3 regions of the Paenibacillus sp. J22R56 genome follow, and region 3 is predicted to be linked to each of the others. Evidence: riboswitches for the same ligand, from Rfam matches in the RefSeq annotation. Region 3 holds a riboswitch; each other region holds the start of a gene.

Region 1 (4,200 bases), 170 kb from region 3:
TTGGCATGATTCATTACGCTAATTGGGAGCTTTAGTTCAATTCTATATGTCAAAATAAATTTCTGTAAGGTGAAAGAAGGAGGTAGATGATAGAAGTGTTGATTTTGACGGTATATCTGGATTCCCTGTCCAGGATAGACCAGAGGTTGATTCTTTACAATACAAGAGACTCTGTTACTTGTTGGCAAACCATTCAAATGGGAAGCTTTTATCCCTTTGAAGAACCACATGTATCACAGAACTTTTATAAAGCAGAGCTTGGTTGGGAATGCAAAAACTTAGGACAAGAACTTCTATACAGAGGCGGTGGCCTATAAATATCCGAGTTATTAAGCTATTAACTATTTCTCGTCCATGGCTGCCGTCGTATTCGGACCATCCTGTCTATTAGTGTGTATTGAAATCCACTCATACAATGGAAAGTGCGTTTTTCAATTCTATTAAAAGTGCTTATCTGCTAGTAATACCGCACAAACAAATCTATCAATTTTATATATACTATATTATTCCCCAATATAGGAGATGATATAGTGAAAATTAAAACATCAGCTAAGAGAGTAGTAAAGACCAGCGCGATGAAGAAAAAATTGAACACTCAGTTACAAAAGCAAGTTCGGGTGAAAAACACCACTTCGGGTACTGTTAGAAGCACAGGTGTTCTCAAAAAAAATCCGAGTACAACATTTGCCCATACCGAAGTCATGAATCGGAGATCTTCACCGATAACCGCAACCGTTATGGTCTTTAATTGGGATACCAATTCCCCAGTAAGAATTGGTAACAACACCGTTACCATACCAGCCAATTCCCTTAGATTTTTCAATACAAATCTCGCTGATGTCAACGATCACTATGAAGTAGTTGTCATCCTTTCAGCTACTTCAAATGTTATTGTTAACCATTTCGGAGTAGCTGGGGACGTGCCGCAAGATGGTAACATCGTTCTGGATCGTGACCTTATTTCAATTACGTTATAACAAGTTATAAAAATGCGCCTATAATTAGGCGCTTTTTTATTGCACAGTATTATCTAATTGTCTTTTTAAATGCCTATAAATGTTTATATATAAGATCTAAGCTAAGATACATTTAATTCATTTTGAACGGAGGTTGGAAGCTGGACAACCGCGCAATTGGCCGAAGACTACCGGGCAGTACGGCAATCGACGATCACACTGCTGCGCGGGTTTATGACACCCTTCCCGCCCCGTTCATAGACTGATATGAAGAGAGGATAAGACGGGTTGAAAAAACAGCAGCGATTGGTTGCTGACTGGAGCTTTGTCTAAAATGAATAGCAAATAATAATCTCAAACAAGAAAAGTCATTCAGCCTTTGTTGAAGTAAAGGGATAACGAAATTAACATCTTTACTTCAGTGAATATTCTAACTATAATTACAGTAAACATTTGGTATGTGTGACTGGCGTAAACGTGGAGACACACGAGGGAGCACATATTGTCATATGCCGTACGCCTGGGCAGAGGTAAGGGAGAGGTATCCCTTACCTCTGTGTGTTTTAGGAGGTAAGCATGATATTCCAGAGAGAATGCGCTCGATCTGATTTTTAAAAAGTCGAAATAGATGGTGCTGGATTACCAATCAGATTCATTCAGGGAGGAAATAACATGCTATACGAGTTGCGAATCTATACGATTTACGAAGGTCGAATGGATGCCATTCAAGACAGATTTAAGGAGCATACGTTTAGAATTTTCACTAGACTGGGAATGAAGGTCGTGAATTTCTGGATAGATGCAACAGGCCAAAATAAACTATATTATGTGATGGAATTTAAGGATATGGCGCAGCGTCAAAGGCTATGGGAGCAGTTTAAGAAAGACATCGAATGGATTCAAGTAAAACGCAACTCGGAAGAAAACGGAGGGCTTATAGTCGAAAAAATTGATGAATATTTTATGAATCAAGCTGAATTTTTCAGATTGGGAAATTGAACCGAGGGACGGAGAACGTTAGTTCAGACATCACAATGCAGGAGGTTTCGGATGAAGAAGGAATGGATAGATGCAGCAAAGCTATTGGCTAATAACCCCAACCTATCAACCAAATGTCCGGATTGTGGAAGTTACGTACTTGAAGTTGTTGACGTTGATTCCCCTTTAAATGCAGTAGACTTTGAAAGATATATGACTTGTCCTCATTGTAAAGCTCAAGCTGCTTTGAAAATGAGAGAGCTTATGGAGAACGAACTCGGTCCTCCGCGCTTTATTCGTGTTGAACAATACCGACTAGAATTCTTGCCAGCTTTCCTATGGAGGGAGAAAAGTTCACGCTTGATTATATGTGAGATAAACCCTTAAAACCGAGGGACGAGGAACGATACTTCAATAAAACAGCAGCAGTCTAGGACTTTATTTTCTCGTCCATGGCTGCTGCTGTTTCGTTTTTTTTTGGGTCAGTCTAATACTTTATTTTCACTGAACATCGATGCCATCCTGTGATTTGGTTGACCGGGTCGTAGACACACTTAAAAGCTAATACCTTTGAACTAGAAAAATGACAGCCGATCACAAGATCAGCTGTCATTTTTTTTGAAGGGTGAATCATTATCGGATGACAATTATCTCGGCAAGACCGCGTAAATCGCGGTTTTTTTATGTTAATGGGATAATTTTTCTGTTAAATCACGAAATACAACTTTGTACTCAATTATTGACTAGTTAACAATCATCAAACAAAACTGAACTATGCTAGTACTGAATCAATTAAACAGAAAGAGGAGAGAGTGAAGTTGAGAAAAAAATTGCTAATATCCACAATTATTGCTCTAACTATGATGTTTAGTCTGGCTTACGGTGCCTGGGCTGCATCTAATCCGCAGCTTAACGACAGCTCGAAACAAGTGAAACAGGATAATCACGGACAGTCCAAGAAAATAACTCCACTTGGATTTTCGTCTAACACAAGAGCGTCGGATACCTTTTCGTTTAAGACATCTTCAACGATAGACGTATTGAACATGACAAGCGGTAGTGTTCCTTCTTATATTTCTATAAGTGATGGAAAGAATAAACTGGATTTGTCTAAAGCTAAAATGAATGTACTAAAGGGCACAGATGGAATAGCCTACGCGATAACTAATTTACCAGCCGTTAACAAAGCTAAATCGTACAGGCTGGAAATTAATAATTCTAAAATTTCATTAAAAAAAGATGACTTTAAACCGGCCAATTCCTCCAACACGGATCTCCGAATGCTGAATAACGCTATTCACCTATCAAGCATCGACAACGCCAGAAGCACGATTTATATGATACCTCAATATGATGTGGAACAATTGCTTGCCGAAATTGACTCAACCGACCATTCGATTCAGCAATACTCGGTGACAGATCGTGCGGGTATCGAAAAGAGGTTATCTGATCAGATCAAAAATGAGGATAGACTAAATGTAGTTGCTGAAGATGGAACATCGAAGCAGTTTACAATCGAGCTATCCACATTAAAAGCCAACCTCCAGCAATATACAGCAGGTGAAACTCAAGATGTAATATTAGAATACTCAATCCATAGAACCACCCCGGAAAGAAAATATTTATACGGGACGTTAACCTTTCATTTGCCGGATGGAATAAGAGCTTCCTCAACGGATACGTTCGATCTAATTGGCCGTGGCTTCGTGCAATTAAATGATGCGGCTATCGCGGCCGCAAAAGACTATAACCATTCGGGAAGAAACTGGGCTAGAGATATTAATTCGAATGAAGATTTTCGAACCAAAGTGGAAATAACGGACGGTGGAAAGACGGTTTCCATAAAGAATACGGATTTTAGCGCCTACAATGGCGTTGACGTTACGCTTGTTTTGAAGAACAAGAAAATGCCAAGTCATGGCGGAACCTTCAGCGCAACCTTTAGTGGCAAGGCTTATTCAGGGACACCTCGCGAAGCGGATTTTACGGAAACAGGGAAGGCAAGTTTCAATGTTACTTCTAATGTAACAAATTTAGTTAGAAAAGCTGTTGATGTGTCCTATAGCACCCCAACAACTGTTGTACTGGAAGCTGACTCATGGAATAAACAAGCGGTGGTTTATGCAAGTTTAGACAAAGGTTTAACTTGGGTGCGAACAGGAGCAGTATTCAAATCTCAACAAGCGGTGCTTTCGAACCTATTACCGGAAACAAACTACTATTTTAAGCTGGTAACAGCCGATGGAAGCTCCAACATGGTAAGCTA
Region 2 (4,200 bases), on a different contig from region 3:
ACAGCGATAGTGATAGGAATTCAGTTTCTACTTAGGAAGAGACGTGCCCGTGAGAAAAACTGGTCATTGAATGACTATTCCATTGAATACAGAAAGCAACATGTAGACACGGAATTATTAAAGGGATTAAATGCAGCGATATTACCTTGGGAAGCAAGTATCAAGGGTTGGCATTGGATGAGTGGGTTTGGCAATGACCGGGAAGAGGCTTATTTGAATTTAGTGAAGAGATTTGATACCTATAAAAGCGAAGGGAATATCCTGCCCAAACCAGGTGCCGGCGCTCCTCTGGTAATGGCACAGGTAAAGGGGATTAATGATGACGTTAAATAGCAGATTAACCGACAGTGATATTTTGGGAGGAGCCCCAGCGTATATCGGTACAGTATCTCGATACGCTTCGCGAGGGGTGCTCGTTAATCACAATGGAAAGGTTGCCATGATGTATATGGCTGAATTGGATCTTTATAAACTTCCAGGTGGCGGCATAGAGGAAGGTGAGTCACCAGAGGAAGCTTTTTTGAAGCACAGAACAAACGGCCCTAACGGATGCTGAAGAGCAGCTCGGAATGTCCGTTCAATGGCTGACAATCGGATAGGCAATTGAAGTTATGGATAAGACTGCTAACAACAGCAACGCTGATGATTATGGCAATTTTTTTATGCTAATGCGTGATCGAATGATCCTGAAAGAGGCCGCAGGGCTGCTGGAGAAAATGGACCTATTTTAAGTCCTTTTTCCAGTAAATACATTATTGGAAATGCCTATTAAGATTATTGTTTTTATATATTATTCAAATAGGATTCTGGGTTATATGATGGATTAAATATAAAACAAGGGAGAGGAATAAGATGAACAAGTCCATCTATGACTTTCAAGTTAATGAGATTACTGGAGAGCCTATTCATCTGTCTGCTTTCAGTGGCAGGGTTCTTCTAATCGTTAATACAGCAAGCCAATGCGGATATGCCAAGCAGTTCGATGGTCTTCAGCAGCTGTATGAAAAATATTGGATGCATGGCTTAGAGATACTGGGCTTCCCGTGCAATCAGTTCAATGACAAAGAGCCCGGCAGCAATACGGAAGTAGAGGAGCATTGCCGGCGCAATGTTGGAGTAACCTTCTCGTTATTTGAAAAGGTAGAGCTCCGTGGACAAAATGTCCATCCACTTTTTCAATATCTTACGGAGCAGGCACCTTTCCAAGGATATGATCCGGATAATGCTGCTGAGATGTGGATGAAAGATTTTCTCCAGCAGAATCATCCGGACTTATATGACGGCGATGGCGTAAAGTGGAACTTCTCCAAGTTTCTCATTAACCGAGAGGGACAAGTGGTCGGCCGATTTGAGCCAACGACACAGCCGACCGATTTGGAACTGGCTATTGAGGAAGCATTGTCCTCTGACTAGTTTAACAGCAGCCTTTTGGACGACTGTAAGACTGGCTGCGGTCCAATAAGACCCTCTGAGGGTCTTATTGGGTGATTACTGCCTAAAATTAGTAACGATAAGACCCTGTGAGGGTCTTATTTGCTAAATATGGGGGAGACAACTATGCTTTCGTGAGCACTCGGAGATGTAATAAGACCCTCTAAGGGTCTTATTGGGTGATTACTGCCTGAAATAAGATACGATAAGACCCTGTGAGGGTCTTATCGTATCTTATTTCTTGAACTTCGCAGCAAAAGCTGTTTCATCCCCATGGAATACGTTAATATCCACATAGGCATCGATACCGGAGATTCTTCCGCGATTATTAAATTGCCAGAAGGTCCAAGCCCGGTCGTCCTTCAGGGACGGATGCTTCACAATATCTCTGATCCAGATTTCGTAATCCTCGAAGCTTCCTGCAATGTAGCTGTTAAAAGTATCGTAGGTGACATACAGAATGGGCTTCTGCTTGTAATGCTGCTCTAGTTGATCTGCTAGGGTGGTTAGCTCACTTTGGATGAGTGGAGCATCTTTATCCAGACTAATCTCAATATCGATGACTGGGGGGAGGTTGGCAGCCTCATTAGGAACCTCATCAATAAAATGTGCAGCTTGCTGAGCACCGGTACTTTGAGTGGTGAAAAAATGATAAGCACCAATGAGCATGCCATTGCTCTTGGCCTGCTCCCAATTAGACCTGAAATGGCTGTCAGTCATATCTTTTCCTTCGGTAGCTTTGATATAAACAAATTGCCACTTTCCACTGTCAGCGACCTTCTTCCAATCTATTTCCCCCTGATAGTGGGAGACATCGATTCCTCTCACATCATATTTGGCTGCGAACAAGCTGTTATGCCAGATGATCCCCTTGTATTCTAGTACCCCGGCAATAAGGAGTAACAGCAGCAGCCCAGCGATTATTTTATGCCATCTTTTTAGCTTCATGGCTACACTTCCTTCAATGAATACTAGACTTACAAAACATTCCAGTTTTATAGACGATATACTGCCGTTAATTGTTTCAAATCCACTCTTGCTTCCGGCCGATGTTCGGAATAGTATAATAAGTAAATAACTGGTATGTGCGACTGGCGTAAACGTGGATAACCACGAGGGAGCACATATGTCATCAGCCGTACGCCTGGGCAGAGTATTTGTTCACTGGGAAGAGTTTGTTCCCGTGGGACAAATACTCTTTTTAATTTAATTTATTTTTAGGAGGATGAGGGGATGGAACAGGTGCAGAAGAAGAGGAATGTAGCGATTCTGATCTATGACAATGTAGAGATATTGGATTTTACGGGACCGTACGAAGTGTTTATTACGGGCAGTAATTACGGACAGGATTTCCATGTTTACACGGTAGCCGAGCATAACCATCCGATCACAGCATTAGGTAATCTCAGCGTGAACCCTGCGTATACCATTCATGACTGCCCGAAACCCGATATTATCCTCATCCCCGGCGGCCGTGGTGTTCGGCAAGAAATGAACAACAGAGTACTGACAGAATGGATCCACGATTGCGCAGATGAAGCTGAGATTATATTGTCCGTATGTACGGGGGCCTTACTACTTGCTAAAGCTGTCGTATTGGAAGGGATGAAGCTCACCACCTATCATCTAGCTATCGAGGAATTAAGAGAGGTTGTACCTGCATCGGCAGAGATTCTGGATAACGTGAAGTATGTAGATAACGGCAAGATCATTATGTCTGCGGGTGTATCAGCCGGTATAGATATGTCCTTGTATGTAATTGGCAAGCTTCATGGCGAGGAGCGGGCCTTAAAGACAGCGAGGCTGATGGAATATGATTGGATGCCAGGAAAGCATTCCTGATCAAATATAGCAAGCCACTTCAATGATAAGATAACTGCAAATGTAAACGAAGGAGCTGGGTAACTGAATTCCAATGGAACATTATACGAGAGTCCAACAAGTCATCATGTTTATGGAAGAGCAGTTGCAGGAGCCGCTTAGCTTAGAGGCTATTGCCATGGAAGCGGGGTTTTCGGTCTATCATTTTCAAAGGCTCTTTCACGCCATTTCTGGATTTACAGTTCAAAAATACATTCGGAAGAGAAGGTTAAGCGTCGCTGCTGCGGAGCTTCTGGTTACCAAGAAAAAAGTACTAGACATCGCAGTGTCTTATCAATACGGCTCACAGGAGGCATTCACTCGTGCTTTCAGTAGTTTTTTTGGCGTAACACCAGCTAAGTATCGTAAACGGCAGCAACCACTTGTTTCCCAGCATCCAATCGACTTCATTGCTCTAACAGCCAATATTCGAGGAGGGCTGAATATGTACAAACCGGACATAGTAGAGCTTCCTGCCATTCGTATTATCGGGTATAACTACACAACGAATTTAAATAACGAATTGTATTTTGAGGAGATTCCGGGATTTTACGGGCATTTTGGCAGCAATGAATATTTTATGCGTATCCCAAACAAAGCCCGGCCGGCCTTTGCCTATGGTATTTCCCACTCCTTCCATGAGGATGGTGTTTTTTCCTTCCTTATTGGCGAGGAGGTCACAGCATTTGCAGAAGTGGAAGAGGGCTTTGCTTGCATCGAGCTTCCTGCTGGTTCGAAACAGCAGTATGCCTGAGCTTGGGCAAAATACATGGAAGTACATTTATGGCACCTGGCTGCCTAACAGCAATTATGAGCGTGGAGAAGGACCAGACTTTGAGGTAACGGATGTGATGAATTCCACTCCGGAGAAAATTAGTATGACGGTCTATATTCCCATTCAGTAAAAGT
Region 3 (4,200 bases):
CCCTCCCCTATTTGCCGAACCCTATCTTTCGAAAAGCTTAGAGAAAATATAGGTCATTGTTAGTTCTACGTCAATATTACTGACATTAAATATAGAGTAGTCACTAAAAAGAAGAGATTCATTTGTGCATGATGCACATTAACTGAAATTGCATGTCAGATTAACTGTCGGAAATTAAAAAAGCTGCGGCGAATGGCCTACAGCTTCATTACTCTATATTGTTTTTCTAGTCTTCCAATAGCTCGGGGGAGATTTGATGAAGGTGATGCTTCATATGCTCCAAATAATCGTTAATGAGCCATTCCAAAGTATGCTGTTCTCCACTTGTAAGCCTTATTTGTTTAGCTCTAATCAGATCCTCTGACATTGCCGTAATGACTCGTAACAGAGCACTATTTAAACTTGCCCAAAAGGTGATGATCTCATCTACAGATGCATCCGCATACCGCTGAGCTTCTACCCATTTATCTTGGTTGTACGGGGTTATGGCCAAGGGCTCTGAAGTGTACTGAGCTTGAATCATTCTTGTCAGATTATTTATAGCCGAATCACAGAGATGACCAAGAATTTGAAGGTTTGACCATTTTCCAATGGCATGTGGGGTTACCATCCTTTCTTCAGGCCATGCTTTTAGCTTATCTGGTATTGCCTTGATCAGCTTTTCAAGATGCGCAACAACATTCGTCACCAACAATCACTCCCTTTACCTTTTCTCTTATCTTAACACCCAACCAAACCTGGCATTATGGGGAGAAATCGATAAGAGCCATCAATCGTTTTGATAACGCAAAGTAAATACAAGTGCCCATTCCGTCTTCTTAATGATTCGGAAGTAAGCTCTGCTGTGGACATGTTGTTACCGCTCGAAGCCTGCACACCAAAGGCATACACAGGTTCATCGGCTGCAAACGACGTCTTCTCATTATGCTGAAGCAGTCCCTGCATAGTCAGCTTGCTATTCCAAGGAATCGTTGTTGTTGCAAGACTTGAATTTCCTTTATCATGAACAACATTCACTTTAATTAGTCTTATTTCATCATTCCCCTCGATTGGAACTGTATCAACCGACATAATAACTTCGACTTCACCACTGCTCGGATTTTCCTCTGAACTGTAAAATAGTTGACCAATTGAACCCTTCGTCGCTGCCTTCTTTCCATTCTCCCAAACGTCCAGATCCAACCATACGTTTGGCTGGCTTCCTTCATAAGACAATTTGAAAGCCACTGACATCGAACCAAGGAATGGCTTGAAAATCGCAGCATCTCCTGCAAATAAATCAACAGGGGTTAACGTTATTTTGTTTTCTTTCGCTTTAGTAGTGTCTTCAGTCACTTTGTTCTCATCAGAAGTTCCCGGTTTATTGTTAGTCACTATTTGATTACTTTCATTAGTACACCCAGATATGACGAGTAAAATGATGATCATACCCATTGTTAGCCGCATTGTTAGTAAGCTCCTTTCAAGACAATCGTTTATTAGGAAATTCTACCATATTATTTAATTACTAAATAGAATGAAATGACAATTGAATAAGTTCTAAAGGGCGTAAGATCCTGCTGGGGTCTTATACTGTGCTCATTATGCGAAACTAATAATCTCGAAGGTCCAATAAGACCCCACGAGGGTCTTACGTAGTAGTAGTTATGTGAATTTAGTGATCATAAGACCCTGCGAGGGTCTTATCGCTGCTCCGTCCAGGTGATATTCGAAAAAAAAGAGCTATACCATCGTCATTTTAATGACTAAAGGTATAGCCCTATTGGAGTTTATTACCGTTTGCTTCTTTCCGCAGCCTCAACAGTATGCTTCAACAACATCGCAATAGTCACTGGCCCTACTCCAGCAGGAACTGGAGTGATAGCAGATACATGAGGAGTGCATGCCTCAAAGTCAACATCCCCCACATTGCCTGGATTATAACCGGCATCCAGTACGACAGCACCGGGCTTAATCCAATCGCCTTGAACAAATTTAGGCTTACCTACGGCGGCGACAACAATATCAGCAGTTCGGACATGTTGTTCCAAATTGTTCGTTTTGGAATGGCATGTTGTTACTGTCGCATCTTTGTTCAACAGCATAGCTGAGACTGGTTTTCCTAAAATCGGGCTTCGGCCGATTACGACGGCATGCTTGCCAGCCACAGGCAGCTCGTAGTACGCCAGGATTTCCATAATTGCTGCTGGTGTACAGGAAGGGAATGCCGCGATGCCAAACGCATTTTGAGCAAAGCCTTGCATCGTCACTCCGTCTACATCTTTATCTATGGAAATAGCTTCAAAGGAAGCTCGCTCGTCGATGTGATGTGGGACCGGATGCTGCAAAAGTAAACCATGAACGGATTGATCATCATTTAACTGCATAATCGCTTGTATCAATTGTTCAGTAGTTGTTTCTTCAGGAAGTTCGATCCGAATAGATCGGATACCGACCCGTGAGCATGCATTACCTTTCATTCGGACATACGTTGCTGAGGCAGGATCTTCTCCAACAAGAATCGTTGCCAGACATGGGACGATATCTCTCTCATTGAGCTTGGATACACGGCCTACTAATTGGTTCTTAATATCTGTGGCAACTCGGTTTCCGTCAAGCAATAATGGACTTGATTTCATTAGCTGTCATCCTCTCCACTTGTTATAGAAAAACAGAAAGAGGCAAGGAGAAATCTCCTTACCTCTGCCCAGGCGAACGGCCATATGAAGTATGTGCTCCACCGTGGTACTCCACGTCTCGCCAGTTACACATACTGAACGTTTGATTTCATTTTGCCAGAAACTATTCCGTAGTTCAATAGCTAGCTGTAATTCTTATGTCATTTTGAATAATCGTAGATGTCGACAACTTCTCCATGCTCTATATCTTCTTTAAACAAAAATGCAATGATCTGTTTCGCCGTTTCCTCAGGTGTAGTTAGCATTCCTGATTCCATGACCTGCTTAAACAACTCTACTGTCGGGAGCATAGCTCGATCCATGCTTCTAGCTTCACTTTGCAAGCTGGTGTCAATCATACCTGGCCAGATGGACACAATCTTAACTGGAGCATTTGAGTTATTTTGTTCAAGTGCTACACATTGGGTGAAAACATCTAATCCAGCCTTAGCCGCAGAGTACAAACTCATCCCTGGATGAAGATTTTTTGCAGATGCAGAAGAGATATTAAGAACCCTCTTCTCTACGGACAGTTCCCTTGTATGTTTAATAAAAAAGGATGTTAGAAGGATTGGGGCGATCAGATTCACCTGTATATTACGTGTTATTTCACTGATATCTGCTGCATCTATTGGGGCCACTGGCGCGATCATAGAAGCGTTATTTATGAGATAAAGCCCTTCTACTTGGGACAGATCAATTTGACTGAATATCCTCTCCATTAAGGTTTCAATCGCATCCGTTTGCCCTAGATCGAACTCATAATAAGCCATATTCTCGCTGTTGCTTATTAGAGTTGTATTCCTCTCTCGAGAGACACAATGTAGAAAATGACCTGATGATTGCAGTTGATAAGCGATGGCTTCCCCAATTCCTCTAGAAGTCCCTGTTATAATGAAGTGTTTCATCGTTGCTCCTTTCATTATTGCATCAACCAAGATATGAGGAATAACAGTGCACCAAGGATTAAGACTGCATAGAAGAAATACGCAAACCAACGCAGAACCTTAGGCATACTGTTTAAATCTGTTCTTTGGGCAGGAACACCCATTATTTTCTGATAGTGATCGGTCACATCATTAAATGAAGTTACCGTAGCGGCTGTTTTTTCCTCGACAGGCTGCCCCTTCACTTTTTTATTCAAGTTTTCTAACCCCCTAGTATGAAACGATGTCATTTCGTAACATCATTTTTTAAGCCTCATCGTATACAATTTTCTATTCAATCTGTATTTAATCAGTTAGACGTACTTGAAGTTAATAAAGTTTCCATTTTATTGTAAATATTTGGTTTGAGGCATTGACCACAAAAACCCCATGTGATATATTGTGCATACACAACATACACAATTAATTGAGGAGGTACGTTATGCTGGCATTAGACATTCAAAATTTAAATAAAGCTTATCCAAATTTCCAGCTAAAAAATGTTTCGTTCCAACTGGAACAGGGTTTTATCATGGGTTTTATCGGTGCCAATGGCGCAGGTAAAACAACGACAATCAAATCGATCTTAAATATGCTTCATATCGATAGCGGAGAGG

Evidence for each region. Region 3 has a riboswitch for ZMP and ZTP ahead of AC0YNT_RS16190 (bifunctional 5,10-methylenetetrahydrofolate dehydrogenase/5,10-methenyltetrahydrofolate cyclohydrolase). Riboswitches for the same ligand answer to the same signal wherever they lie in the genome.
Region 1: it holds a riboswitch for ZMP and ZTP, as region 3 does, so the genes downstream of both, AC0YNT_RS17060 (NIPSNAP family protein) here and AC0YNT_RS16190 (bifunctional 5,10-methylenetetrahydrofolate dehydrogenase/5,10-methenyltetrahydrofolate cyclohydrolase) in region 3, are expected to answer to the same signal.
Region 2: it holds a riboswitch for ZMP and ZTP, as region 3 does, so the genes downstream of both, AC0YNT_RS24680 (DJ-1/PfpI family protein) here and AC0YNT_RS16190 (bifunctional 5,10-methylenetetrahydrofolate dehydrogenase/5,10-methenyltetrahydrofolate cyclohydrolase) in region 3, are expected to answer to the same signal.

What each region holds. Positions count from the first base shown of each region.
Region 1 covers NZ_JBWDNV010000006.1:420,393-424,592, reverse strand. Annotated here, with positions in the region: gene AC0YNT_RS17070 (hypothetical protein) at 531-977, shown strand; partial or broken gene AC0YNT_RS17065 (DinB family protein) at 1,113-1,187, shown strand; ZMP/ZTP riboswitch at 1,409-1,489, shown strand; gene AC0YNT_RS17060 (NIPSNAP family protein) at 1,629-1,955, shown strand; gene AC0YNT_RS17055 (hypothetical protein) at 2,007-2,321, shown strand; gene AC0YNT_RS17050 (hypothetical protein) at 2,753-4,200, shown strand, end outside.
Region 2 covers NZ_JBWDNV010000011.1:4,355-8,554, forward strand. Annotated here, with positions in the region: gene AC0YNT_RS24665 (hypothetical protein) at 1-333, shown strand, start outside; gene AC0YNT_RS24670 (glutathione peroxidase) at 853-1,413, shown strand; gene AC0YNT_RS24675 (glycoside hydrolase family 25 protein) at 1,666-2,379, opposite strand; ZMP/ZTP riboswitch at 2,509-2,588, shown strand; gene AC0YNT_RS24680 (DJ-1/PfpI family protein) at 2,665-3,273, shown strand; partial or broken gene AC0YNT_RS24685 (effector binding domain-containing protein) at 3,347-4,196, shown strand.
Region 3 covers NZ_JBWDNV010000006.1:249,606-253,805, forward strand. Annotated here, with positions in the region: gene AC0YNT_RS16180 (DinB family protein) at 227-688, opposite strand; gene AC0YNT_RS16185 (hypothetical protein) at 721-1,446, opposite strand; gene AC0YNT_RS16190 (bifunctional 5,10-methylenetetrahydrofolate dehydrogenase/5,10-methenyltetrahydrofolate cyclohydrolase) at 1,773-2,618, opposite strand; ZMP/ZTP riboswitch at 2,678-2,757, opposite strand; gene AC0YNT_RS16195 ((S)-benzoin forming benzil reductase) at 2,819-3,580, opposite strand; gene AC0YNT_RS16200 (hypothetical protein) at 3,580-3,801, opposite strand; gene AC0YNT_RS16205 (ABC transporter ATP-binding protein) at 4,026-4,200, shown strand, end outside.